Regions from separate parts of the Streptomyces sp. JK94 genome, predicted to be linked through region 2. Evidence: riboswitches for the same ligand, from Rfam matches in the RefSeq annotation. Region 2 holds a riboswitch; each other region holds the start of a gene.

Evidence for each region. Region 2 has a riboswitch for cobalamin ahead of ACVV2G_RS04570 (ribonucleoside-diphosphate reductase subunit alpha). Riboswitches for the same ligand answer to the same signal wherever they lie in the genome.
Region 1: it holds a riboswitch for cobalamin, as region 2 does, so the genes downstream of both, ACVV2G_RS15925 (ABC transporter substrate-binding protein) here and ACVV2G_RS04570 (ribonucleoside-diphosphate reductase subunit alpha) in region 2, are expected to answer to the same signal.
Region 3: it holds a riboswitch for cobalamin, as region 2 does, so the genes downstream of both, ACVV2G_RS29740 (energy-coupling factor ABC transporter permease) here and ACVV2G_RS04570 (ribonucleoside-diphosphate reductase subunit alpha) in region 2, are expected to answer to the same signal.
Region 4: it holds a riboswitch for cobalamin, as region 2 does, so the genes downstream of both, ACVV2G_RS03490 (cobalamin biosynthesis protein) here and ACVV2G_RS04570 (ribonucleoside-diphosphate reductase subunit alpha) in region 2, are expected to answer to the same signal.

The regions. Positions count from the first base shown of each region.
Region 1 is NZ_JBSICH010000016.1:22,793-28,638, forward strand. It holds gene ACVV2G_RS15915 (ABC transporter ATP-binding protein) at 1-668, opposite strand, end outside; gene ACVV2G_RS15920 (FecCD family ABC transporter permease) at 665-1,693, opposite strand; gene ACVV2G_RS15925 (ABC transporter substrate-binding protein) at 2,008-3,066, opposite strand; cobalamin riboswitch at 3,131-3,316, opposite strand; gene ACVV2G_RS15930 (M56 family metallopeptidase) at 3,399-4,331, opposite strand; gene ACVV2G_RS15935 (BlaI/MecI/CopY family transcriptional regulator) at 4,338-4,718, opposite strand; gene ACVV2G_RS15940 (lytic polysaccharide monooxygenase auxiliary activity family 9 protein) at 4,885-5,565, opposite strand; gene ACVV2G_RS15945 (DUF1996 domain-containing protein) at 5,834-5,846, opposite strand, start outside.
Region 2 is NZ_JBSICH010000005.1:35,604-41,449, forward strand. It holds gene mctP (monocarboxylate uptake permease MctP) at 1-1,324, shown strand, start outside; gene ACVV2G_RS04565 (GNAT family N-acetyltransferase) at 1,398-1,904, shown strand; cobalamin riboswitch at 1,979-2,122, shown strand; gene ACVV2G_RS04570 (ribonucleoside-diphosphate reductase subunit alpha) at 2,247-4,625, shown strand; gene ACVV2G_RS04575 (ribonucleotide-diphosphate reductase subunit beta) at 4,625-5,638, shown strand; gene ACVV2G_RS04580 (hypothetical protein) at 5,551-5,796, opposite strand.
Region 3 is NZ_JBSICH010000043.1:38,082-43,927, reverse strand. It holds gene ACVV2G_RS29765 (AAA family ATPase) at 1-141, opposite strand, end outside; gene ACVV2G_RS29760 (cell division protein SepF) at 237-629, opposite strand; gene ACVV2G_RS29755 (DUF7144 family membrane protein) at 845-1,294, opposite strand; gene ACVV2G_RS29750 (chloride channel protein) at 1,575-2,930, shown strand; gene ACVV2G_RS29745 (potassium channel family protein) at 2,927-3,472, shown strand; cobalamin riboswitch at 3,613-3,797, shown strand; gene ACVV2G_RS29740 (energy-coupling factor ABC transporter permease) at 3,828-4,550, shown strand; gene ACVV2G_RS29735 (energy-coupling factor ABC transporter substrate-binding protein) at 4,547-4,888, shown strand; gene cbiQ (cobalt ECF transporter T component CbiQ) at 4,889-5,638, shown strand; gene ACVV2G_RS29725 (ATP-binding cassette domain-containing protein) at 5,635-5,846, shown strand, end outside.
Region 4 is NZ_JBSICH010000003.1:84,782-90,627, forward strand. It holds gene cobN (cobaltochelatase subunit CobN) at 1-6, opposite strand, end outside; gene ACVV2G_RS03485 (cobyric acid synthase) at 3-1,535, opposite strand; gene ACVV2G_RS03490 (cobalamin biosynthesis protein) at 1,532-2,497, opposite strand; cobalamin riboswitch at 2,602-2,741, opposite strand; gene ACVV2G_RS03495 (hypothetical protein) at 2,880-3,101, opposite strand; gene ACVV2G_RS03500 (inorganic phosphate transporter) at 3,135-4,370, opposite strand; gene ACVV2G_RS03505 (class II aldolase/adducin family protein) at 4,594-5,265, shown strand.

The sequences.
Region 1 (5,846 bases), on a different contig from region 2:
AGGATCTCGACGGGATCGCCGGCGGCCACGACCCGCCCCTCGGACAGGACCACGAGGTGGTCGCAGTACATCGCCGCCAGGTTGAGGTCGTGCAGGGCGACGACACTGGTGACGGGCAGGGTCGCGACGAGGGCCAGCACGTCGAGCTGGTGCTGGATGTCGAGGTGGTTGGTCGGCTCGTCCAGCAGGAGTTCACGCGGCTGCTGGGCGAGGGCGCGGGCGATCTGGGCGCGCTGGCGTTCGCCGCCGGAGAGGGTGTGCCAGAGCCGGTCCGCCTGCCCGGTCAGGCCGGTGCGTGCCAGGGCGTCCTTGACCGTCTCCTCGTCGGCCGCGGACGCCGGTGCCCAGGCCCGGCGGTGCGGGATCCGGCCGAGGCGGGCGACGTCCCGCACGGACAGTTCGGCCTGCGTGTCCGCCTGCTGCTCGACCACGGCCACGCGGCGGGCGACGTCCCGGCGGCCCACCCGGTCCAGCGGGCGGCCGTCGAGGGTGACGACGCCGCCGTCCGGGGCGAGTACGCCGGCGAGCAGCCGCAGCAGGGTGGACTTGCCCGAGCCGTTGGGACCGAGCAGGCCGGTCATGGCGCCGGGCCCGGGGCTCAGGGTGACCTCGTCCAGGACGAGCCGCCCGCCCGCAGTGCGGGAGACCCGCTCGGCGCTCAGCGTCACCGTGTCCTCCGGGTGCGGTACAGGACGAGGACGAAGGCGGGTACGCCGATCAGGGCGGTCACCACGCCCACCGGGACCTCCTGCGGTTCGAGGACGGTACGGGCCAGGGTCTCGACCCACACCAGGAACACCGCTCCGGCGAGTGCGCAGACCGGCAGCAGCCGGGCGTGCCCGGAACCGGTCAGCGCCCGTACGGCGTGCGGCAGCACCAGCCCGACGAAGCCGATGGCGCCGGCCGAGGCGACCAGGACCGCGGTCAGCAGGGCGGTGGCGCACAGCAGCACCAGCCGGGTGCGGGCCACGTGCACGCCGAGCGCGGCCGCCGCGTCCTCACCGAAGGCGAAGGCGTCCAGCGTCCTGGCGTGTCCGAGGCAGACGGCCAGGACCAGCACCAGGGCCGCCGTGCCGGTCCACACGTCCGTCCAGCCCGCCCCGCCGAGCGAACCGAGCAGCCAGAACAGCACGCCGCGGGTGGTCTCGGCGTCGGCCGCGGTCATCACGACGAACGAGGTGAGCGCGGAGAACAGCTGCATCGCCGCCACGCCCGCGAGCACCACCCGGTCCGGGGTGCCGCCGAGGCTGTGGCTGAGCAGCATCACGAGCGCGAAGGAGCAGACCGCCCCGACGAACGCCCCGCCCGGCACGGACAGCGCGCCGCCGCCCACGCCGAGCACGACGACCAGGACGGCACCGGTCGAGGCACCGGAGGACACGCCCAGCACGAAGGGGTCGGCGAGCGGGTTGCGCAGCAGGGACTGCAGGACGGCGCCGCACACGGCGAGTCCCGCGCCGCACACCGCCGCGAGGAGGGTGCGGGGCAGCCGCAGGTCCCAGACGATGCCGTCGCGGATCGGTGTGACGCCGTCGGCCGCACCGCCACCGCCGACGTGGGCGACGACGACGGACCACACCTCGCCGACGCCCAGGTCGGCCGGGCCGATGGTGACCGCGACGGCCACGGAGGCGCACAGGGCGACGATCCCGGTCAGCGCCCACACCGGATACCGTCGGCCGGCCGCGCGCACGCCGGAGCCCGGCCGGGCCGTGGAGACCGCCCGGCCCGGCGGCGTCGCCCGGCCCGGTGGCGTTGCCCGGTTCGCGGACTGCACCCGGTTCGCGGACTGCACCCGGTTCGCGGGCGCCCCCCGCGCTTGGGGCGCCCCCTGACCCTCGGGCGTCACCCGCGCCTCCGGTGCCACTGGTTCCTCGGTCGTCACTCGTGCCTCGGGGGTCACCGGCACCTCGGGGGTCACCGGTTTCTCGGGGGTCGCCGGTTTCTCGGGGGTCGCCGGTTTCTCGGGGAACACCGGTTCCTCGGGGGTCACCCGGTTCGCGGGCGTCACCGGGTGAGGCCGTACGCGCGCAGGGCCGCCGCGACCTTCTCCACGCCCTCGACGGTACGGATGGTCGGGTTCATGGCCTGCCCGCTGAGCAGCACGTACCGCTTCTTCCGGACCGCTGTCATGTTCTTGGTGACGGGGTTCGACTCCAGGAACTCGATCTTCTTGGCGGCGGTCTCGGCCGTCTGGGACCTGCGGGTCAGGTCGCCGACGACCAGGACGTCGGGGTCGCGGTCGGCGACCGTCTCCCAGCCGACCTGCGGCCACTCCTCGCGGGTGTCGTCCATGGCGTTCTTCGCGCCGACCGCGCGGGTGATGACGCCGGGGGCACCGCAGCAGCCCGCCAGGTAGGGCGAGGTGGAGTTGGCGAACCAGTACATGAGGGTGACACCGGAGGCGTCGATGTCCGACGTGGCCTTCTCGACACGGGCCTCGAGGCCGGCGACCAGTTCCTCGCCGCGCTGCTCCACGTCGAACACCTCGGCCAGGTCGCGGACTTCACCGTAGACGGTGTCCATGGTCAGGGGCTCGCTGCGGACGCCGTCGCCGTCGCCGCTGTTGTCCTTGCCGGCGCAGTCGGACGGTGACAGGTAGGCGGGCACGCCGAGTTCGGCGAACCGCTCTCGCGTGGCCACCCCGCCGGGGCCGAGCGTCGAGGCGAAGGAGGCGGTGACGAAGTCCGGTTCGGCGTCCAGGACCGTCTCGAAGGACGGCATGTCGTCGGCGAGCCGGGGCACGTCGGCGTTCGCCTGCTCCAGGCCCTTCATGACCGGGTCGGTCCAGGTGGCGGTGCCCGCCAGCCGGTCGCCCAGGCCGAGCGCGAGCAGGATCTCCGTGATGCCCTGGTTGAGGGAGACCGCCCGGCGGGGCGGGGCGGTGACCTCCACGTCGTGCCCGCAGTCGCTGACGGTGCGCGGGTATCCGGCCGCATCGGCCGACGCGGTGGAGCCGCTGGTCGATCCGGTACCGCAGGCGGAGGCCAGCAGGACCCCGGACAGCAGCACCGGGAAGAGACAGCGGAACGAGCGTCGGGGGCCGACGGGGCGTGCTGTGGGCAAGGAAGATCCTCTGGCGTCGAGGGCTCATGCGCGAAGCCCGTCCGTACGGTGCGGCCCGCGCCGTACACGGCGCGGGTTGCCAGCAGGTCTTCGGACTCGGGATCGACCGGACGGGACGCCTTCCCGGCCGGCTCGCGCCGTCCAGTGGCCAGTGCCCCGCCCGTCCCCCTCACCGCTGCGCGTCAGCTCCGGATTCGCACCGGATTCCCTGACCCACCAGGTGGGTTCGACTGGCTTGCGCAAGCTACCACAGGGCCGTCGGACGGGTCCGGGGCGGCCGCCGGAAGCCCTCCGGGCCCGCTCCTCGGACTCCGGAGGTCGTCAGGAGGGACTCAGAGAGGCGTCGCGGCGCGGAGGATGAGGAACATCGTCACGGCGGCGTTCGCGGACGACATCGCGGACACGGCGGTGCCGGCGGCCGCGGCCCAGGCCGCCAGACCCACCGAGGTGAACAGCGAGGGCCAGGCGCGGGGCGCGGGAGCGGGCCCCAGCAGGGCCGCCACCCGGCGCGGCACCGGTCCGGGCGCGGCGAGGCCGGCGAGGGTGGCGGCGGGAGAGGCCCGGGAGACCAGGGCCGCCTTGCCGATCGCGGTCGCCACCGCACGGCGGTCACCGACCACCCGCGCGGCCGCCTCGTCCGCCCACCGCTCCGTCGTGTAGGACACGGCCGTCCGCAGCGGCCGCAGGAACGGGTTGGCCAGCGCGGCGAGCCGGACGGTGAGCAGGAAGCGATGGTGCCGGGCGGCCAGGTGGGCCCGTTCGTGGGCGAAGAGCGCGCGCCGCTCGGCCGGTTCGAGGCGGTCGAGCAGAGCCGTGCTCACCACCACGCGGTCCCGGCGCCCGCCGGGCAGCGCGTACGCGTACGGCACGTCGTCGGGGAGCACGGCCACCCCGGTGCCCGGCAGTCCGGCCAGCGCGCGGTGCGCGCGGCGGCGCATCCTGCCGTGCCGCCACAGGGCCCGCGCCGAGGCCGCGACCACCGCGCACAGCGCGGGGATCGCCGCCTTGCCGACGACCTCGTCGTAGGGCACCGCCGCCCGTACCTCGGGGTCGGACCAGCCGTCGGGCAGGGGGTTGCCCGGCAGTTGCGCCGTGCCGACCACCATGACCAGGGCCAGGCACACCGTGCTGCACAGGGCCATCACCGCGGCCACGGCGGTGAGCAGCCCGGTCGCGGTCCGCGGGTGCAGATGCTGCTCGGCCAGCCGGGCGACCGGCCACGCCGTCAAGGGCAGGACGAGCGGCAGGAAGACGAAGACCCCCATGCGGTGTCAGCCGTCCCCCGCGTCGCCCGGGTGCCCCAGCAGTGCGCGCAGCAGCCGCTCGTCGTCCGGGTCGAGGCCGGTGACGAACCTGGCCAGCACGGCTTCCCGGTCGCTCTCCGCGTCCAGGACCTTGCGCATCTTCCGAGCGGCGAGGCCCGCCTGGTCCGCGGGGGTCCAGGCGAAGGACCGGCCCGCGCGCTCCCGGCTGACCGCGCCCTTCTCCAGCAACCGGGTCAGGATCGTGATCACCGTGGTGTAGGCGAGATCGCCGCCCAGGCGCTCCTGGACCCAGCCGGCCGTCGCGGGGCCGTCCGCCTCGCGCAGCGCCGACAGCACGAGCGCCTCCAGCTCACCCTGCCCGCGCCGCGCACGCCGGTGATCCGTCACGTCCCGCCTCCTTCCGCCGCAGTGCCCTTCCGGAGCGACATCGTATAGAGGGCGTAGGCGATGCCCCGGTGGGCATGGCGCAGTCCGGGTCGGCCGCGGCGGCCCCGTGTCCCCCACCCCCGCCGGACGCGGTGCGTCCCGCGGGGGTGGGGGGTGACCGCGCGGGTCAGCCGAAGTCGACGTCGCTGCAGAGGAAGTACGTCTGGTCCATGTGCGAGGCCTGCCAGATCGTGTAGACGACGTGCCGGCCGCTGAGACCCGACGTGCTCACCGGGATCTCGTAGTTCTGGCTGGGCGCGTAGCTGCCCGTGGTCGTGACCAGTTGGAGGTCGTCCCAGCCCATGGGCTGCGTGCTGGGGTCGAAGCCCTGCCGGGTGACGTAGACCTTGAAGTAGTCGGCGCCGTGGCTGGCCTGGTCGTACAGCTTGACGGTGAAGTCGTCGGTGACGGCCGTGGTCCGCCACGCGCCCACGGTGTCCAGGGAGTTGTAGCGCCCGCCTTCGGTGCGGCCGCCGCTGCACAACTGCCCGTCGGGGACGACGGCCTCGAAGTTGCCGGCGGAACCGTTGCGGTACAGGCCGTTCCAGTTCCACATGGCGTTGGGATTGTCCTGCCAGGCCTGCCAGCACATGGGGTCTTGCTGCGCCATGGCGGGGTTCTGGAAGTCGCTGCCCCAGCGCTGCCAGCAGCCGTAGTTGCGGGAAGCGGGGTCGACGACCGAGCCGTGGGCGACGGCGGTGCCGCTCCAGGGGATGAGGGTGAGCAGGGCGGCGGTCAGAGTGCCGAGAGTGAGGGTGGACGTACGCCTGACCTTCCTGACCTTTTTGAGGTGATCATGACAAGTCATGACAGCCTTCCTTCGCGTGGGGGGAAAGCGATGGAGAGTCGGAGACGGAGGCGCATGGGAGCGCTCCCAACTCCTGTCGGAGTCCAGGCTGCGCCCGCTCAAACAGAATGGCAATAGTCGGAATGCGCCAGATGCCGGGTGGTGGTGACGCGTTCGATCGGTCGGCATGGTCGATGCGGTCGGTGCGGCGGGAGGGAGCACCGGGACGGCGACGGGCGGGCGGGTACCGATCCCGCCCGCCCGTCCTCATGACGACGTCATGCCGATGTCACGGCGAGAGC
Region 2 (5,846 bases):
CTTCACCTTCCTGCCGCGGCTGTGGTCGGTCTCCCACAAGCACGGGTACGTGACGACCTCGGACTTCGTGCGCGGCCGGTTCGGCTCGAAGGGGCTGTCGCTGGCGGTCGCCCTGACCGGCATCCTGGCGACGATGCCGTACATCGCGCTCCAGCTGGTCGGCATCCAGGCCGTGCTGGACGTGATGGGCGTCGGCGGCGGCGAGGACACCAACTGGTTCGTCAAGGACCTGCCGCTGCTGATCGCCTTCGGCGTGCTGGCGGCGTACACCTACTCGTCGGGGCTGCGCGCGCCCGCGCTGATCGCGTTCGTGAAGGACACCCTGATCTACATCGTCATCGCGGTGGCGATCATCTACATCCCGATCAAGCTCGGCGGCTTCGACGACATCTTCGCCGCGGCGGGCGACAAGTTCACCGAATCGGGCAAGGGCGGGCTGGTGCCGGATCACGGCGGCCAGTGGACGTACGCCACGCTGGCGCTCGGCTCGGCGCTGGCGCTCTTCATGTACCCGCACTCGATCACCGCGACGCTGTCCTCGCGCAGCCGTGAGGTGATCCGCCGCAACACCACGATCCTGCCCCTGTACTCGCTGATGCTCGGCCTGCTCGCGCTGCTGGGCTTCATGGCGATCGCGGCCGGGGTCGAGGTGGAGAACGGGCAGCTGGCGATCCCGCAGCTGTTCGAGAACATGTTCCCGGACTGGTTCGCCGGCGTGGCGTTCGCGGCGATCGGCATCGGCGCGCTGGTCCCGGCGGCGATCATGTCGATCGCGGCCGCGAACCTCTTCACCCGCAACATCTACAAGGACTTCATCAAGCCGGACGCCACCCCGGCCCAGGAGACCAAGGTCTCCAAGCTGGTGTCCCTGCTGGTGAAGGTGGGCGCGCTGGTCTTCGTCCTGGGCATGGACAAGACGGTCGCGATCAACTTCCAGCTGCTCGGCGGCATCTGGATCCTGCAGACCTTCCCGGCTCTGGTCGGCGGACTGTTCACCCGCTGGTTCCACCGCTGGGCGCTGCTCGGCGGCTGGGCGGTCGGCATGGTCTACGGCACGGTCGCCGCGTACGGTGTCGCCTCGCCGACGCAGAAGCACTTCGGCGGCTCCTCCGACGAGATCCCCGGCATCGGCGAGATCGGCTACATCGGCCTCACCGCCTTCGTGCTGAACGTCCTGGTCACCGTGGTCCTGACCTTCGTCATGAGGGCGGTCAAGGCGCCCGACGGCGTCGACGAGACCAAGCCGGGCGACTACACGGCGGACGCGGGCGACCCGGGCGTCGAAGTGGAGCTGCCGCCGGCCACGGCGGGCACCTCGCACTGATCCCCGACAACGCGGCGGGCCGTCGGAGAAATCCGGCGGCCCGCCGCCGTACCCGTCGGGCACACTCGGCTGCATGGACTTCGTGATCCGGCAGGCGGCGACGGACGAGTACGACACCCTCGGTGAGATCACCGCGCAGGCGTATCTGCGGGACGGCCTCCTCGACTTCGGGGAGAGCGACGCGTACCTCGGCGAGCTGAGGAACGTCGCCAAGCGTGCGGCGGCCGCCGAGGTGCTGGTCGCCGCGGCGGACGGCCGGGTGCTCGGCGGCGTGACCTTCGTGCCGTCCGGCGGCCCCATGGCCGACATCGCCCGGCCGGGCGAGGCCGAGGTACGGATGCTCGCCGTCGCCCGCGAGGCACGCGGACGCGGGGTGGGCGAGGCCCTCGTACGGACCTGCGTCGACCGTGCCCGGGCCGTCGAGGGCTGCGCGCGCGTCGTGCTGTCGACCCAGCGCGCCATGCGCAGCGCCCACCGCCTCTACGAACGGATGGGCTTCGCCCGCACGCCCGACCGCGACTGGAACCCGCTGCCGGGACTCGACGGCATCACGCTCCTCACCTACGAACTGACGCTCTGACACCAGCGCCACCCCTCGGCGGCCCCTCCGCGACACAACATCTGGGGGTGCTCACCGAACGCGGCACAAGATGTATGCTCGTGCTCGCTGTCGCCGCAGGGGAATCCGGTGCGAATCCGGAACTGTCCCGCAACGGTGTACTTGTGTGTATCCGCGCGTCTCCGCACGGGTGCACACGCATGTCCAGTCCGAGGACCTGCCGACAGTGCGCCCGTGCCGTCCCGGTCCGGGTGCCTGACGTCCGGGCCTCGTGGAGTGGGCCGGTGGACGCGACGCCGTGTGCGCTCGTGAGCTGCCCCCTGCCCTCCGCCAGGCCCCGTGCCGAGCGAGGGAGTGCTCCACGTGACCATCGCGCCAGCCGATCCGGCTTCAGCGACTCCGGTGACGACTTCAGCGACCGAGGAGCCCGACGGCCCCGGTGCCGCGCTGCTGCGGACCCTGACCGAGCTGACCGCCGACCTCCCCGGCGCCGATCCCGGCCGGGTGGCCGCCGCCGCGCTGCGCGGCCGGTCCGCCCGCGCCGACGAGGCCGAGCTGCGCGAACTGGCCACCGAGGCGGCGGCCGGACTCATCTCGGAGGACCCGGTCTACTCCAGGCTGGCCGCCCGCCTGCTGACCGTCGCCATCCGCGCCGAGGCCGCCTCCCAGGGCGTCACCTCCTTCACCGGGTCGGTCGCCACCGGCCACCGCGAGGGCCTGATCGCCGACCGCACCGCCGCGTTCGTACGGCTGCACGCGGACCGCCTGGACGCGCTGATCGACCCGGCCGCCGACGACCGCTTCGGCTACTTCGGGCTGCGCACGCTGCACAGCCGCTACCTGCTCCGGCACCCGATCACCCGCAAGGTCGTCGAGACGCCCCAGGACTTCATGCTGCGGGTGGCCGCCGGACTCGCCGAGGACGACACCGCGCGTTCGGTCGACGAGGTCGCGGCCCTGTACGGGCTGATGAGCCGCCTCGACTACCTGCCCTCCTCCCCCACCCTGTTCAACTCCGGCACCCGGCACGCCCAGATGTCGTCCTGCTACCTCCTCGACTCCCCCAAGGACGAGCTGGACTCCCTCTACGACCGCCTCCACCAGGTGGCCCGCCTCTCCCAGCACGCCGGCGGCATCGGCATCGCCTACTCCCGCATCCGCTCCCGCGGCTCCCTGATCCGCGGCACCAACGGGCACTCCAACGGCATCGTCCCGTTCCTGAAGACGCTGGACGCCTCGGTCGCCGCCGTGAACCAGGGCGGCCGGCGCAAGGGCGCGGCGGCGGTCTACCTGGAGACCTGGCACGCGGACGTCGAGGAGTTCCTGGAGCTGCGGGACAACACCGGCGAGGACGCCCGCCGCACGCACAACCTGAACCTCGCCCACTGGGTGCCGGACGAGTTCATGCGCCGGGTGGACGCCGACGGCCCCTGGTCGCTCTTCTCCCCCGCCGACGTGCCCGGGCTGACCGACCTGTGGGGCGAGGAGTTCGACGCCGCCTACCGCAAGGCCGAGGCGGCGGGGCTCGCCCGCAGGACCCTTCCCGCCCGCGAGCTGTACGGCCGCATGATGCGTACCCTCGCGCAGACCGGCAACGGCTGGATGACCTTCAAGGACACCGCCAACCGCACCGCCAACCAGACCGCCGAGCCGGGCCACGTCGTCCACTCCTCCAACCTCTGCACGGAGATCCTGGAGGTCACCGACGACGGGGAGACGGCGGTCTGCAACCTGGGCTCGGTCAACCTCGGCGCGTTCGTCGACCGGGCGAGCGGCGACCTCGACTGGGAGCGCCTGGACGCCACCGTCCGCACCGCCGTCACCTTCCTGGACCGGGTCGTCGACATCAACTTCTACCCGACCGAGCAGGCGGGCCGCTCCAACGCCCGCTGGCGCCCGGTCGGCCTCGGCGCGATGGGCCTCCAGGACGTCTTCTTCCAGCTCCGCCTGCCCTTCGACTCGCCCGAGGCCAAGGCCCTCTCCACCCGCATCGCCGAGCGGATCATGCTCGCCGCGTACGAGACGTCCGCCGGCCTCGCCGAGCGCAACGGCCCGCTGCCGGCCTGGGAGAAGACCCGCACCGCCCGGGGCGTGCTGCACCCCGACCACTACGGCGTCGAGCCCGCCTGGCCGGAGCGCTGGGCGGCGCTGCGCGAGCGCATCGCCGCGACCGGCCTGCGCAACTCCCTGCTCCTCGCCATCGCGCCGACCGCCACCATCGCCTCCATCGTCGGCGCCTACGAGTGCATCGAGCCGCAGGTGTCCAACCTGTTCAAGCGCGAGACGCTCTCCGGCGAGTTCCTCCAGGTCAACTCGTACCTGGTGAACGACCTCAAGCGGCTCGGTGTCTGGGACGCCCGCACCCGCGAGGCGCTGCGCGAGGCGGGCGGCTCGGTGCAGGACTTCACCTGGATCCCCGAGGACGTCCGCGCGCTGTACCGCACCGCCTGGGAGATCCCTCAGCGCGGCCTGATCGACATGGCCGCCGCCCGCACCCCGTACCTCGACCAGGCCCAGTCGCTGAACCTGTTCCTGGAGACGCCGACCATCGGGAAGCTCTCCTCGATGTACGCGTACGCCTGGAAGCGGGGCCTGAAGACCACGTACTACCTGCGCTCCCGCCCGGCCACCCGCATCGCCCGCGCCGCCGCCCGAGCCACCGTCCCCGTGCAGGCCGCCCCGGACCCCGAAGCGGTCGCCTGCTCCCTGGAGAACCCCGAGTCCTGCGAGGCCTGCCAGTAATGACCGACAACACGAAGAACCTGCTCGACCCGGGCTTCGAGCTGACCCTCCGCCCCATGCGCTACCCGGACTTCTACGAGCGCTACCGGGACGCCATCAAGAACACCTGGCACGTCGAGGAGGTCGACCTCCACTCGGACGTCGCCGACCTCGCGAAGCTGAGCCCCATGGAGCAGCATCTGATCGGCCGGCTGGTGGCCTTCTTCGCCACCGGCGACTCGATCGTCGCGAACAACCTGGTGCTCACCCTCTACAAGCACATCAACTCCCCCGAGGCCCGGCTGTACCTGAGCCGCCAGCTCTTCGAGGAGGCCGTCCACGTCCAGTTCTACCTGACGCTGCTGGACACCTACCTGCCCGACCCGGACGACCGCGCCGCCGCCTTCGCGGCCGTGGAGAACATCCCGTCCATCCGCGAGAAGGCCGGGTTCTGCTTCAAGTGGATGGACTCGGTCGAGTCGATCGACCGCCTGGAGACCAAGGCCGACCGCCGCCGCTTCCTGCTCAATCTCATCTGCTTCGCGGCGTGCATCGAGGGCCTGTTCTTCTACGGCGCCTTCGCCTACGTCTACTGGTTCCGCAGCCGGGGCCTGCTGCACGGCCTGGCCACCGGCACCAACTGGGTGTTCCGGGACGAGACGATGCACATGTCCTTCGCCTTCGACGTCGTCGACACCGTGCGCAGGGAGGAGCCGGAGCTGTTCGACGACGCGCTCCGGCAGGAGGTCACCGACATGCTGCGGGAGGCCGTCGAGGCCGAGCTGCAGTTCGCGCGCGACCTGTGCGGCGACGGCCTCCCGGGCATGAACACCGACTCGATGCGGCAGTATCTGGAGTGCGTGGCCGATCAGCGCCTGACGCGCCTCGGCTTCGCCCCGGTGTACGGCTCCGAGAACCCCTTCTCCTTCATGGAGCTGCAGGGCGTTCAGGAGCTGACCAACTTCTTCGAGCGGCGTCCCTCGGCGTACCAGGTGGCGGTGGAGGGCACCGTCGACCTGTCCGAGGACTTCTGAGTCTCCTTCCCCGCTCCCTCGTCCTGCCGGGCCTCCCTGAGCTGACGGTCGACGCGCTTGTCGCGCACGATGCCGATCGCCGAGGGGAGGACCGTGAGGGCCAGGAGTCCGAAGGCCACGAGCATTCCGATCAGGGCTTCGATCTGGTTTCCGGTCATGACACCACTGTCGCGCCGGATGCTCCTTACCGGGAGTGGCAGGACTGCCG
Region 3 (5,846 bases), on a different contig from region 2:
GGGCCCGGCGAGCACGGTGAGCGGCCCGAACCGCAGCACGGCGCGCCGGTGCCCGGCGAAGGCGGACAGCCGCAGCTCCGTGATGCGGGGACGGTCCGGAAGGAGGGCGGCGGACGCCGTCGGCGCGGGTGGCACTGCCATGTGCGGACCGTAGAACTCCGCCGCACGACGAACCGTTTTGCCCGGACGCCGTTCCCACGTTCGGGGGACGGGGCCGTCAGGGCCGCAGGGGCCCGTCACACTCCGGGCACCCCGGCCATCCCTTCCATCAGCCCGTTCACCTCGGTCCCGGCCGGGGTGAGCAGGAAGACGTTGCGGTCGACGCGGTGCATGCCGCTGGCCAGGCCGAAGACGACGCCCGTACTGAAGTCCAGAACCCGCTTGGCGACCTCGCCCTCGGCGCTGGTCAGGTCCAGGAGGACGGGGATGCCCGCCATCAGCGTCTCGGCGACCTCGCGGGCGTCCGCGAACACGTTGACCCGCAGGACGACGAAGCGGCGGCGCGTCTCCGTCTCCGCATCCGGCAGCGCCCGGTGGCCGACCGCGGACGGCCAGGCGTCTCGCCCGCGCAACGGAACGACCTGGGCGAGCCCTTCCCACTGTTCATCGGTGACGTCGTGGCTGTTCACCGGCTCCCCCGATTTCACTCGCCTTCAATACGTGCACCAGCCAATTCTTACGCCAAGTCACCCGTTCGGCCCAACAGCGACACGATGCGCCACGCCCGGTGCCCGGTGTTTGCCGGGGAAAAACCCGGTGCGGGGGCCGGCCGGTTCCCCCGTACTCCTGGTGCGCCGGGCGGGGGGACCGTGCCCCCGCCCGGCTCCGCGGGACCGCTCAGGCCCTAGTCCGCCCGGTTTTGACGGCTGGCCAGCGCCCAGATCACGAAGACGTCGATCGCCATCACGATCACGGACCAGACGGGTGCGTACGGCAGGAACAGGAACTGGGCGACGAGGCTGAGCGAGGCGAGGAAGATGCCCGCGAATCGCGCCCACGGCATGTCCTTGAGCAGTCCGTAGCCCGTGGCGAGGACGAGGGCGCCCAGGATGACGTGGATGACGCCCCAGCCGGTGAGGTTCAGTTCGTAGACGTAGCTGCCGACGCGGGCGTACACGTCGTCCTCGGCGATGGCCGCGATGCCCTGCAGGACGGCGAGGGCGCCGTTCAGCAGCATCAGGACGCCCGCGAAGACGACCCCTCCGGTCACCCAGCCGCCGGAGCGGTCCGCCGACCGCGGGGCGCCTGCGCCGTGCGTCGGCCTGCCGGGGGAAGGTGCGGCGTGCTGGCTCATGAGCGAGTCCTTTCTGGTGTCCCCCGTACGGGCCTCGGTCCACCGGCGCCTCGGGGCACCGACAGGTCACTCCGAGCCTGCGGTCGCCCGTTCCGCCCCGCCATGCGGGTCCGCCGAACGGGTGGACCGGCCTGCCCGTGTCCTCCCGCCGCCCGCTCGCCGGGGCGTTCCGTGCGCATGCGCCCCCGGCCCGCCTCGCGTTTACTGAAGCGCACGTGCGAACGCGCGCTTCGGGCCCGTCGGACCGGGTGCCGGGGGCGAGGTGGACGGAGGAGGGCCCGTGGCGACCCAGCCCCCGCCGGCGAACGCGGTGCCGGACCGGGCCGAGCGGTCCCTCCGGCGCGTGCTGGTGAGCCCCGGCTGTCCGCGGCTGTTGCTGCTCTGCGTGCTGCTGGGCGTGCCCATCGCGCTGGCCTGCTTCTTCTTCGTCGGTCTCCAGCACCGGTTCCAGCACTGGGTGTGGACGTCGCTGCCCGAGGCGGCCGGATACGACGCCCCGCCCTGGTGGTGGCCGCTGCCCGCGCTGGTGCTGGCCGGGCTGATCCTGGCGCCGGTCGTGACCAGGATGCCGGGCGGCGGCGGCCATCTGCCGGTGAACGGGCTGGGCGGGGCGCCCGTCGGCCCCCGTGCGCTGCCCGGTGCCGTCCTGGCCGCGCTGGCCACGCTGCCGCTCGGTGTGGTGCTGGGTCCGGAGGCCCCGCTGATGGCCGTCGGCAGCGGACTCGCCCTGCTGGCGGTGCGGCGGGCGGGCGCGGCCGGTGACCCGAGGGCGGGCGCGGTCCTCGCGACGGCCGGTTCCACCGCCGCGATCTCCACGATCCTCGGCGGCCCGGTGGCGGCGGCCGTGCTGCTCGTCGAGGGGGCGGGCCTCGCCGGCGTCCAGCTGGTCGCCCTGCTGCTGCCCTGCCTGCTGGCCAGCGCGGCGGGCGCCCTGGTCTTCACCGGGTTCGGGCAGTGGACCGGGCTGGAGATCGGTGCCCTGGGCCTGCGGCACCTTCCGCCGCCCGCCGCTCCGGACGCCGGTGACTTCCTGTGGGGCGTCCCCACGGCGGCGCTGATCGCGGTGCTGGTCACGCTGGGCGGCGAGCTGGGGCACCGTACCGTCTCGTGGACGCGGCGGCACACGGCCCCGCGCACCGTCCTGTGCGCCGCGGCCGTCGGCGTCTGCCTCTCGGCGTACGCCCTGATCACCGGCCGTTCCCCGGCGGAGGCGGCGCTGTCCGGTCAGGCGACGCTCGGCCGGCTGGCCGCGGACCCGCACGCCTGGTCCGTGGGGGCGCTGGTCGCGCTGGTGGCGTGCAAGGGGCTGGCCTGGGGCATCGCGCTGGGCAGCATGCGCGGGGGGCCGATCTTCCCGGCCGTACTGCTGGGCACGGCGACGGCCGTGGCGTGTTCCGGTCTGCCGGGCTTCGGTGCGACCCCGGCCCTCGCTCTGGGCATCTCCGCCGCCGCGGCGGCGGTGACGGGGCTGCCGCTGGCCAGCGCGGTACTGGCGGTGCTGCTGGTGGGCGAGGACGCCCACGACCAGATGCCGTTGATCGTCGTCGCGTCGGTCGTCGCCTTCGTCGTCGCCCAGCTGGTGCGCCCGACCCGGCCGGCGGCGGGCGGGAGCCCGCGCGGCGAGGCGGAACGGTGAGCGAGCACCGGGCGGGCCGCCCGCGGGGCGTCCGGCACCCGGCGCGCCCCTGGCTGACGCGGGCCGGCTCCGCGGTGGCCGTGGTCGTGGCCTACTTCCTCCTCCCCCTGGACCACCTGGGCCCGCGGCGTCCCGTACTGAGCTGGGTGCTGTTCACCCTCGTCCTGACCGTCGTGGCCGCGCTGCTGCTCCGGCAGATCCACCACGTGTTCACCAACCGGACGGACTCCCGGCCCGGAGCGGTGCTCTCCCTGCTGATCGTCCTGACCGTGCACATCTTCTCGGCCGCCTACTACGCCCTCGCCAAGCAGCAGGGCGAGTTCACCGGCCTCGGCACCCGCGTCGACGCCCTGTACTTCACCGTGGTCACGCTGGCGACCGTCGGATACGGGGACATCACCCCGCGCGGCCAGACGGCCCGCATCGTGACCGTCCTGCAGATCGCCTACAGCTTCGTGTTCCTGACCGCCGCCGCGACCGCGCTCACTCAGCGGCTGCGCGAGATGGTGGTCCGGCGGACGGAGCGGGACCGGCACGGCTGACGGCACCGGCACGGCTGACGGCACCGGCACGGCTGACGGCACCGGGGTGAACGCGCGCCGGGGGGCGCCCGCGCGGACCGACCGTGTCCGTGCGGCGTGCGCCCCCTGGAGGGCCGCTTGTCACCGCCCCGGTGGGAGCACTACTGTCACCACGCCTTGGTGAACGGGAAATCCGGTGTGATGCCGGTGCGGCCCTCGCCACTGTGAATCGGGAAGTCCGGCTCCGGCCCTCGCGGGCAGCCACTGGGTCCTTGCGACCCGGGAAGGCGGAGCACGGGCGGTGGTACCCGTAAGCCAGGAGACCGGCCAAGGCGCGTCGTCCATCCACGAGGTGCTGGAGAGGGTCTGCTGAGTCATGCACATAGCCGAGGGCTTTCTGCCTCCGGCGCACGCGATCGCCTGGGGTGTCGCGTCCGCGCCGTTCGTCGTCCACGGAGTACGGTCACTCACCCGTGAGGTCAGGGAGCACCCGGAGAGCACCTTGCTCCTCGGCGCCTCCGGAGCCTTCACGTTCGTGCTGTCGGCCCTGAAGCTGCCGTCCGTCACCGGAAGTTGTTCGCACCCGACCGGCACCGGTCTGGGCGCCGTCCTCTTCCGGCCGCCGGTCATGGCGGTGCTGGGCACGATCACCCTGCTCTTCCAGGCGCTGCTGCTCGCCCACGGCGGGCTGACCACGCTCGGCGCCAACGTCTTCTCGATGGCGGTCGTCGGCCCCTGGGCCGGATACGCCGTCTACCGGCTGCTGCGCCGCTCCGGGGCGCCGCTGATGGTCGCGGTGTTCTCCGGAGCGTTCGCCGCCGACCTGTCCACCTACTGCGTCACCAGTGTGCAGCTGGCGCTCGCCTTCCCGGACCCGAGCAGCGGGTTCCTGGGCGCACTCGGCAAGTTCGGCTCCATCTTCGCCGTCACGCAGATCCCCCTGGCGGTGAGCGAGGGCCTGCTCACGGTCGTCGTGATGCGGCTGCTGGTGCAGTCCAGCAAGGGCGAACTGACCCGGCTGGGCGTCCTGCCCGCCGGCTCCGGCGGGACCCGGTCCGGCCGGAGCACGTCCGACGAGCCGGGGGCGGTGGCCCGGTGAGCCGCAACACGAGGATCAACGCCCTGCTGCTGCTCGCCGTGGCCGCGCTGGCGGTGCTGCCGCTGGTGCTGGGGCTCGGCGACCACAAGGAGGAGCCGTTCGCCGGTGCCGACGCCGAGGCGGAGACGGCGATCACCGAGATCGAGCCGGACTACGAGCCGTGGTTCTCGCCGCTGTACGAGCCGCCCTCCGGGGAGATCGAGTCGGCGCTGTTCGCCGTGCAGGCCGCGATCGGCGCGGGCGTACTGGCCTACTACTTCGGGCTGCGCCGGGGCCGGCGGCAGGGTGCGGAGCGGGCGGTGGCGACGGCGCGGCGGGACGCTTCCGAAGGGGACTGAGTGCTGCCGATCGACGCGGCGGCGCACAGCAGCCGGTGGCGCCGCCGCCATCCCGTGGACAAGGCCGTGCTCGGGCTGGGGCTGACCGTGCTCGCCGTCTCGCTGCCGCCCTGGCCCGGCGCGGCGCTGGTGCTGGTGACGGCCCTCACGGTGCTGCTGGGCCCGGCCCGGGTACCGGGGCGCCGGCTGTGGCGCGCGTACCGGGTGCCGCTGGGTTTCTGCGCGACCGGGGCGCTGCCGCTGCTGGTGCAGGTCGGCGGCCCGGACGGGTTCCTGACGGCGGCGGGCGGCGGCCCGGCGCGCGCCGGTGAGCTGCTGCTGCGCACCTCGGCGGCCTCCCTCGGGGTGCTGCTGTTCGCGTTCACCACACCGATGTCCGACCTGCTGCCCCGCCTGGCACGGGCCGGGGTGCCCGCGCCGGTGGTCGACGTGGCGCTGGTGACGTACCGGATGAGTTTCCTGCTGCTCGACTCGGTGCGCCGGATCCGTCAGGCACAGGCGGCGCGGCTGGGGCACACCACCCGGGCCGCCGCCTGGCGTTCGCTGGGCGGGCTCGGCGCCACGGCGTTCGTGCGGGCCTTCGACCGGGCGGCGCGGCTCCAGTCCGGACTCGCGGGGCGCGGTTACGACGGCACCCTGCGCGTCCTGGTGCCCGAGGCACGCGTCTCGGTGCCCTTCACGGCGGCGAGCCTCGTCCTGCTGGCGGCGCTGGCCGCCCTCACCCTCGTACTGGAAGGGCCGCTGTCGTGAGCGAGACGTGCGGGAGGGCCGGGACGGCCGCGGCGTGCCCGGTCGCCCTGCGGGGCGCGTCCTTCGCGTACGAGGAGGGCCCGGACGTGCTCGCCGGCCTGGACTTCGAGGTGCGCGAGGGGCGCGCGCTCGCATTGCTGGGCCGCAACGGCAGCGGCAAGACCACGCTGATGCGGCTGCTCAGCGGCGGGCTCAGGCCGCGCACCGG
Region 4 (5,846 bases), on a different contig from region 2:
GCTCATGCGGGTGCTCCCGGTGGGATGAAGGGCAGTCCTTGCGGCGTGCCGGACTCGATGAGCCGCCACAGCGCGTCCGTGTCCGCGTGCTGTTCGATCAGGTCGCCGAGCCGGTCGAGCTGCTCCTCGCGCAGCGCGGCGAACGAGGTGTCGGGGGCCGGCACGAAGCGGCGGCCCGCGGCGGCGGCCACCTCGCGCAGGAACGCCCGCCGGAAGCCGTCCGACTCCAGCGAGCCGTGCCAGTGCGTGCCCCAGGTCCGGCCGACCCGGCAGCCGTCCAGGCCGCGTCCTCCGCCGTCCGAGATGAACGCCTCGCCGCCGGTCACCTCGGCGACCCCGTGGTGGATCTCGTAGCCCTCGACGTGTTCGCCGAGGGCCTCGCCCACCGGTCGCGTGAGGGTCTTCTCGCGGGCGAACCGCACCCGCACGGGCAGCAGTCCGAGCCCGTCCACGTGTCCGGCGCGGGACTCGACCTCGTCCTCGATGTGCTCGCCGAGCAACTGGAACCCGCCGCAGACACCGAGTACGGGCCGCCCTTCGGCCGCCCTGCGGACGAGGGCGCCGGCGAGTCCGCGCTCCCGCAGCCACTCCAGCGCCCGCACCGTCCCCCGGGTCCCCGGCACGATGACGAGGTCCGCGTCGGACAGCTCCTCCGGCCGGTCCACGAAGCGCACCACGACGCCGGGTTCGGCGGCCAGCGCGTCCACGTCCGTGAAGTTGGACATCAGCGGCACCGCGCAGACGGCGACCCGCAGCACGTCCTCGCCGACCGGCGGCGCGACGGCGGACTCCCGCACCGTCCCGCGCAGCGAGACCCGCAGCCCGTCCTCCTCGTCGATGCCGAGCCCGTGCCGGAAGGGCAGGACGCCGTACGTCCGCCGCCCGGTGAGCCCGTGGAGCATCTCCAGCCCCGGCTCCAGCAGCGACACGTCGCCCCGGAACTTGTTGACGAGGAACCCGGCGACCAGCGCCTGGTCCGCGGGCGACAGCAGGGCCACCGTGCCGAAGAAGGACGCGAAGACGCCCCCCCGGTCGATGTCGCCGACGACCAGGACGGGGAGCCCGGCGCCCCGGGCGATCCCCATGTTCACGATGTCGGTCCGGCGCAGGTTGATCTCGGCCGGACTGCCCGCCCCCTCGCAGATCACCGCGTCATACGTGCCCCGCAGTTCGGCCAGGCAGTCCAGCACGGTACCGAGCAACTGCTGCTGCCGTCCGCCGTGGTAGCCGCGGGCGCTCATCTCGCCGACCGGTTTGCCGAGCAGCACGACCTGGCTGCTGCGCTCACCGCCCGGCTTGAGCAGCACCGGGTTCATCAGCGCGGTCGGCTCCACCCGGCACGCCTGCGCCTGCATGGCCTGGGCCCGCCCGATCTCGGCGCCCTCGCGGGTCACGAAGGAGTTCAGCGACATGTTCTGCGCCTTGAAGGGCGCGACCTTGACGCCCTGCCGCACCAGCCAGCGGCAGATCCCGGCCGTCACGACGCTCTTGCCGGCGTCGGAGGTGGTGCCGGCGACGAGGAGGCCACCGCTCATGCGTCACGTCCCTTCGTGAGTGCCCGGCGGGCCGCCGGCCGCGCGCCCACGCATACGCCGAGCGCCAGCCAGCCCACGCGCCGGGAGAGCCGTACGGCCCGGTCGATGTCGCCGGAACCGGCCCGGACGGCGCGACCGGCCGCCCCGTTGAGGACGGGCCGGTGCTCGACCCGCCCGCCGTAGGAGAGCGTCCCGCCCAGCCGCACGCCCAGGGCGCCCGCGAAGGACGCCTCCACCGGACCGGCGTTGGGGCTCGGATGCCGCGCGGCGTCGGCACGCCACGCCCGTACGGCGCCCCGCGGATCGCCGCCGGCCACCACGGCCAGGACGGCGGTCAGACGGGCGCCGGGCCAGCCCGCGAGGTCGTCGAGACGGGCCGACGCCCAGCCGTAGCGGCGGTACCGGGGGGACCTGTGGCCGACCATCGCGTCCAGGGTGTTGACGGCCCGGAAGCCGAGCAGGCCGGGCACCCCGCCCCACGCGCCCCACACCAGGGCGCCCACCACCGCGTCCGAGGTGTTCTCGGCGACGGACTCCACGACCGCCCGGGCGATCCCGTCGGCGTCCAGCGCCTGCGGGTCCCGCCCGCACAGGTGCGGCAGCCGCGCGCGGGCCGCCTCGACGTCACCGGCTTGAAGGGCCCGGCCGATGGCGGACGCCTCGCGGGCGAGCGAGGTGCCGCCGACGACCGACCAGGTGGCGGCGGCGGTCAGCGCGACGGAGGCGGTGGGGGAGCGGCGCACGGCGCGGGTGGCGGCCAGCCCGAGGGTGGCGGCGCCACCCGCGCACACGGCGGTGTGCAGCGCGCCCCACCCGCGGTGGTCGCGCCACAGCACCCGTTCCACGGCACCGGCGGCACGGCCGAACGCGGCGACCGGGTGTCCGCGGCGCGGGTCGCCGAGGAGGAGGTCGCCGAGGAGGCCGGCGGCGGCGCCGTACGCGAAGACGCGTTCGGCGCGCACGGCTCAACCCACCGGGGGGAGGGGGAGGCGAAGTGTGTCGCTGGTGAGCCGGGAACGGCAGCCGTGCATGGCGATAGGTCCTCACTCAGGGTGTCCGCGCCCTGGTTCGAAGAGCACGGCGGTGAGAGTTCCTGGCTCCCGGGGGTCGCTCCCCGGTCACAGTGGCGGGACCGCGCCGGATTCGCACCGGGCTTCCTCTCCTGCCGCCGTATTGGCTCGGGCAGTCCACCACGCCCCGCGAACACCCGTCAACCTGGCGTTGACCTGCGGCGGGGGAGTGTGCGAAGGCCCACACGCGGGAGGGGTGCGCCGGCGCGCGAAGAGGCGGGGCGCGGGACGGTGGTGATCCGTCCCGCGCCCCGCCTCACGGGGGTGCGGCGGGTCAGGCGACGATCAGGTGGATCCCGTACGCCACCGCCGCCGCGCAGGCCGCGAAGCACGCGTACGCGCCGGTGACGGCGAGGACCGCGGAGCCGCCCTGTGCGGCGGCCCGCTCCTGGCGGGAGAGACCGGTGATGCCGAGGGTGAACAGGCCCACCAGGGCCACGGTGGCCACGAGGCTGACCCCGAAGACGGAGCCGAGAGCTGCCCAGTCGATGCTCATGGAGGTTCGCTTCCTTCGTACCCGGGGGCGGGCTCAGACGGTGGTGGTGGCCGACGGGGCCTTGGAGTCGGGCGCGGAGGCCGGGACGGCGGCGGCCAGTTCCTCGGCCGCGCCCGTCGGCGGCGGCGACACGGCGGCCATCGCCGTGGTCACCACACCGGAGGGCTCGGCGTCGTCGACGACGTTGGTGTGGTCGACGACCTCGCGCCGGGAAATCTTCCAGATGGCGGCGCTGGAGGCGACCAGGAAGACCGCGACGAGGCCGGTGCCCCAGTCGCCCAGGCCGCAGACCCATTCGGCGATCGCGGCGACCAGGGCCGCGGCCGGCAGGGTCAGGCCCCAGGCGACGAACATGCGGGTGGCCGTGGACCAGCGCACCACGCCGCCCTTGCGGCCGAGGCCCGCGCCCATCACCGCGCCGGAGACCGAGTGGGTGGTGGAGAGGGAGAAGCCGAGGTGGGAGGAGGCCAGGATGACCGTGGCGGCGCTGGTCTGGGCGGCGAAGCCCTGCTGCGGCTGGAGGTCCGTCAGACCCTTGCCCATGGTGCGGATGATGCGCCAGCCGCCGAGGTAGGTGCCGAGCGCGATGGCGATGCCCGCGGACAGGATGACCCACATGGGCGGGTCGGAGTCGGGGGTGAGGGCGCCGCCCGCGACCAGGGCGAGGGTGATGATGCCCATCGTCTTCTGGGCGTCGTTGGTGCCGTGGGCCAGGGAGACCAGGCCGGCGGAGGCGATCTGCCCGGCGCGGTAGCCCTTCTTGGCGGCCTCGCCGTCGGCCTTGCGGCCCAGCCGGTACGTCAGCCGCGAGCCGAGCATCGCCGCGATGCCCGCGACGAGCGGGGCGGCGATCGCCGGGAGGAGCACCTTGGTGACGAGCACGTCGCCGTGGACCGCGCCGACGCCCGCCGAGGCGATGGCGGCACCGATCAGACCGCCCATGAGGGCGTGCGAGGAGCTGGACGGAAGCCCGACCAGCCAGGTCAGCAGGTTCCAGAGGATCGCGCCGACCAGGGCGGCGAAAATGACCTCGGGACGGATGCCGGTCTCGTCGACGAGACCCTTGGAGATCGTGTTGGCGACCTCCACCGAGAGGAAGGCGCCGACAAGGTTGAGGACGGCGGACATCGCCACCGCCACCTTGGGCTTGAGCGCACCGGTCGAAATGGTCGTTGCCATCGCGTTCGCGGTGTCGTGGAAACCGTTCGTGAAATCAAACGCGAGTGCGGTTACCACCACAATCGCGAGGATCAGCGAGAAGCTTTCCATTTACCCAGGCAATCGTTCGAGGTCATTGGCTGGACGAACGTAGGTAACCAGAGTGAACGGGAGATGAACTGGGATCGGCTTCGTGGTGACCGGAACGGGGGACGTCACCTTCCGCTCCGTGCCCGCGCCGATGCTCTGCGGAGACGTGCCTGGCAGGATCGCCCGGGATCGGCCGTCGGTGGGACGACAGGGGCGCGCGAGGCCCGGGGAGGAGCTGGTGACTGTGACGCGATCGAGGGGCGGACGGGCGGACGCGGAGGTGGCCGAGGCCTGGGAGGAACTCGTCGCGACGGCCCGCCGGACGGTGGCGGACGGGCTGGTGGTCGGCACCTCCGGCAACGTCTCGGTACGCGTCGGCGACACGGTGCTGGTCACTCCGTCGGGTGTGCCGTACGACCGTCTGGCCCCCGCCGACGCGACCGGCGTCGACCTCGACGGCCGGCAGGTGCTCGGCACGCTGGTCCCCACCAGCGAACTGCCCCTGCACCTCGCCGTGTACCGGGCCACCGACGCCCGGGCCGTCGTCCACACCCACGCCGTGCACGCGACGGCGGTCTCGGTGCTCGTCCCCGAACTCCCGCCGGTCCACTACATGACCGCCGCGCTCGGCGGCCCGGTCCGGGTCGCCCCCTACGCGGCCTACGGCACCGGTGAACTGGCCCGCAGCATGCTCGGCGCCCTCACCGGCCGCACCGGCTGCCTCCTCCAGAACCACGGCACCCTCACCTACGGCGCCTGCCTGGACCAGGCCTACGACCGCACGGCCCAGCTGGAGTGGATGTGCCGCCTCTGGCTGACGGCCTCCGCGGTGCCGGGACGGTCGCCGTCCCTGCTGACCGAGGAGCAGCTCGCCGAGGTGACGGAGCGGCTCCAGAGCTACGGCCAGCGGTCCTGACGCCCCGGCCCGGGGGACGGAGCGGCCCCGTCCGTATCCCGGCGGACCACGACGCGTCCGCCGGGCCGGGCCGGCGGCCCCGGGCGGTGGCCGGGCACCACCCGGCGTCCGCCGGGCGTCAGGCCGCCCGGGTCTGCCGTGCTCGGGCGTCACGCGGCGTCCGTGCACCGTGCCCGGACGTCGGGCGGTGTCCGTGGACCGTGCCTGGGCGTTACGTGGCGTCCGCCGGGCGTCAGGCCGCCCGGGTCTGCCGTGCTCGGGCGTCACGCGGCGTCCGTGCACCGTGCCCGGACGTCGGGCGGTGTCCGTGGACCGTGCCTGGGCGTTACGTGGCGTCCGCCGGGCGTCAGGCCGCCCGGGTCTGCCGTGCTCGGGCGTCACGCGGCGTCCGTGCACCGTGCCCGGACGTCGGGCGGTGTCCGTGGACCGTGCCTGGGCGTTACGTGGCGTCCGCCGGGCGTCAGGCCGCCCGGGTCTGCCGTGCTCGGGCGTCACGCGGCGTCCGTGCACCGTGCCCGGGCGCCAGCCGGCGTCCGCGGACCGTGCCCGGTGCCCGGTTGACCCGAACGGCACCGCGCGTC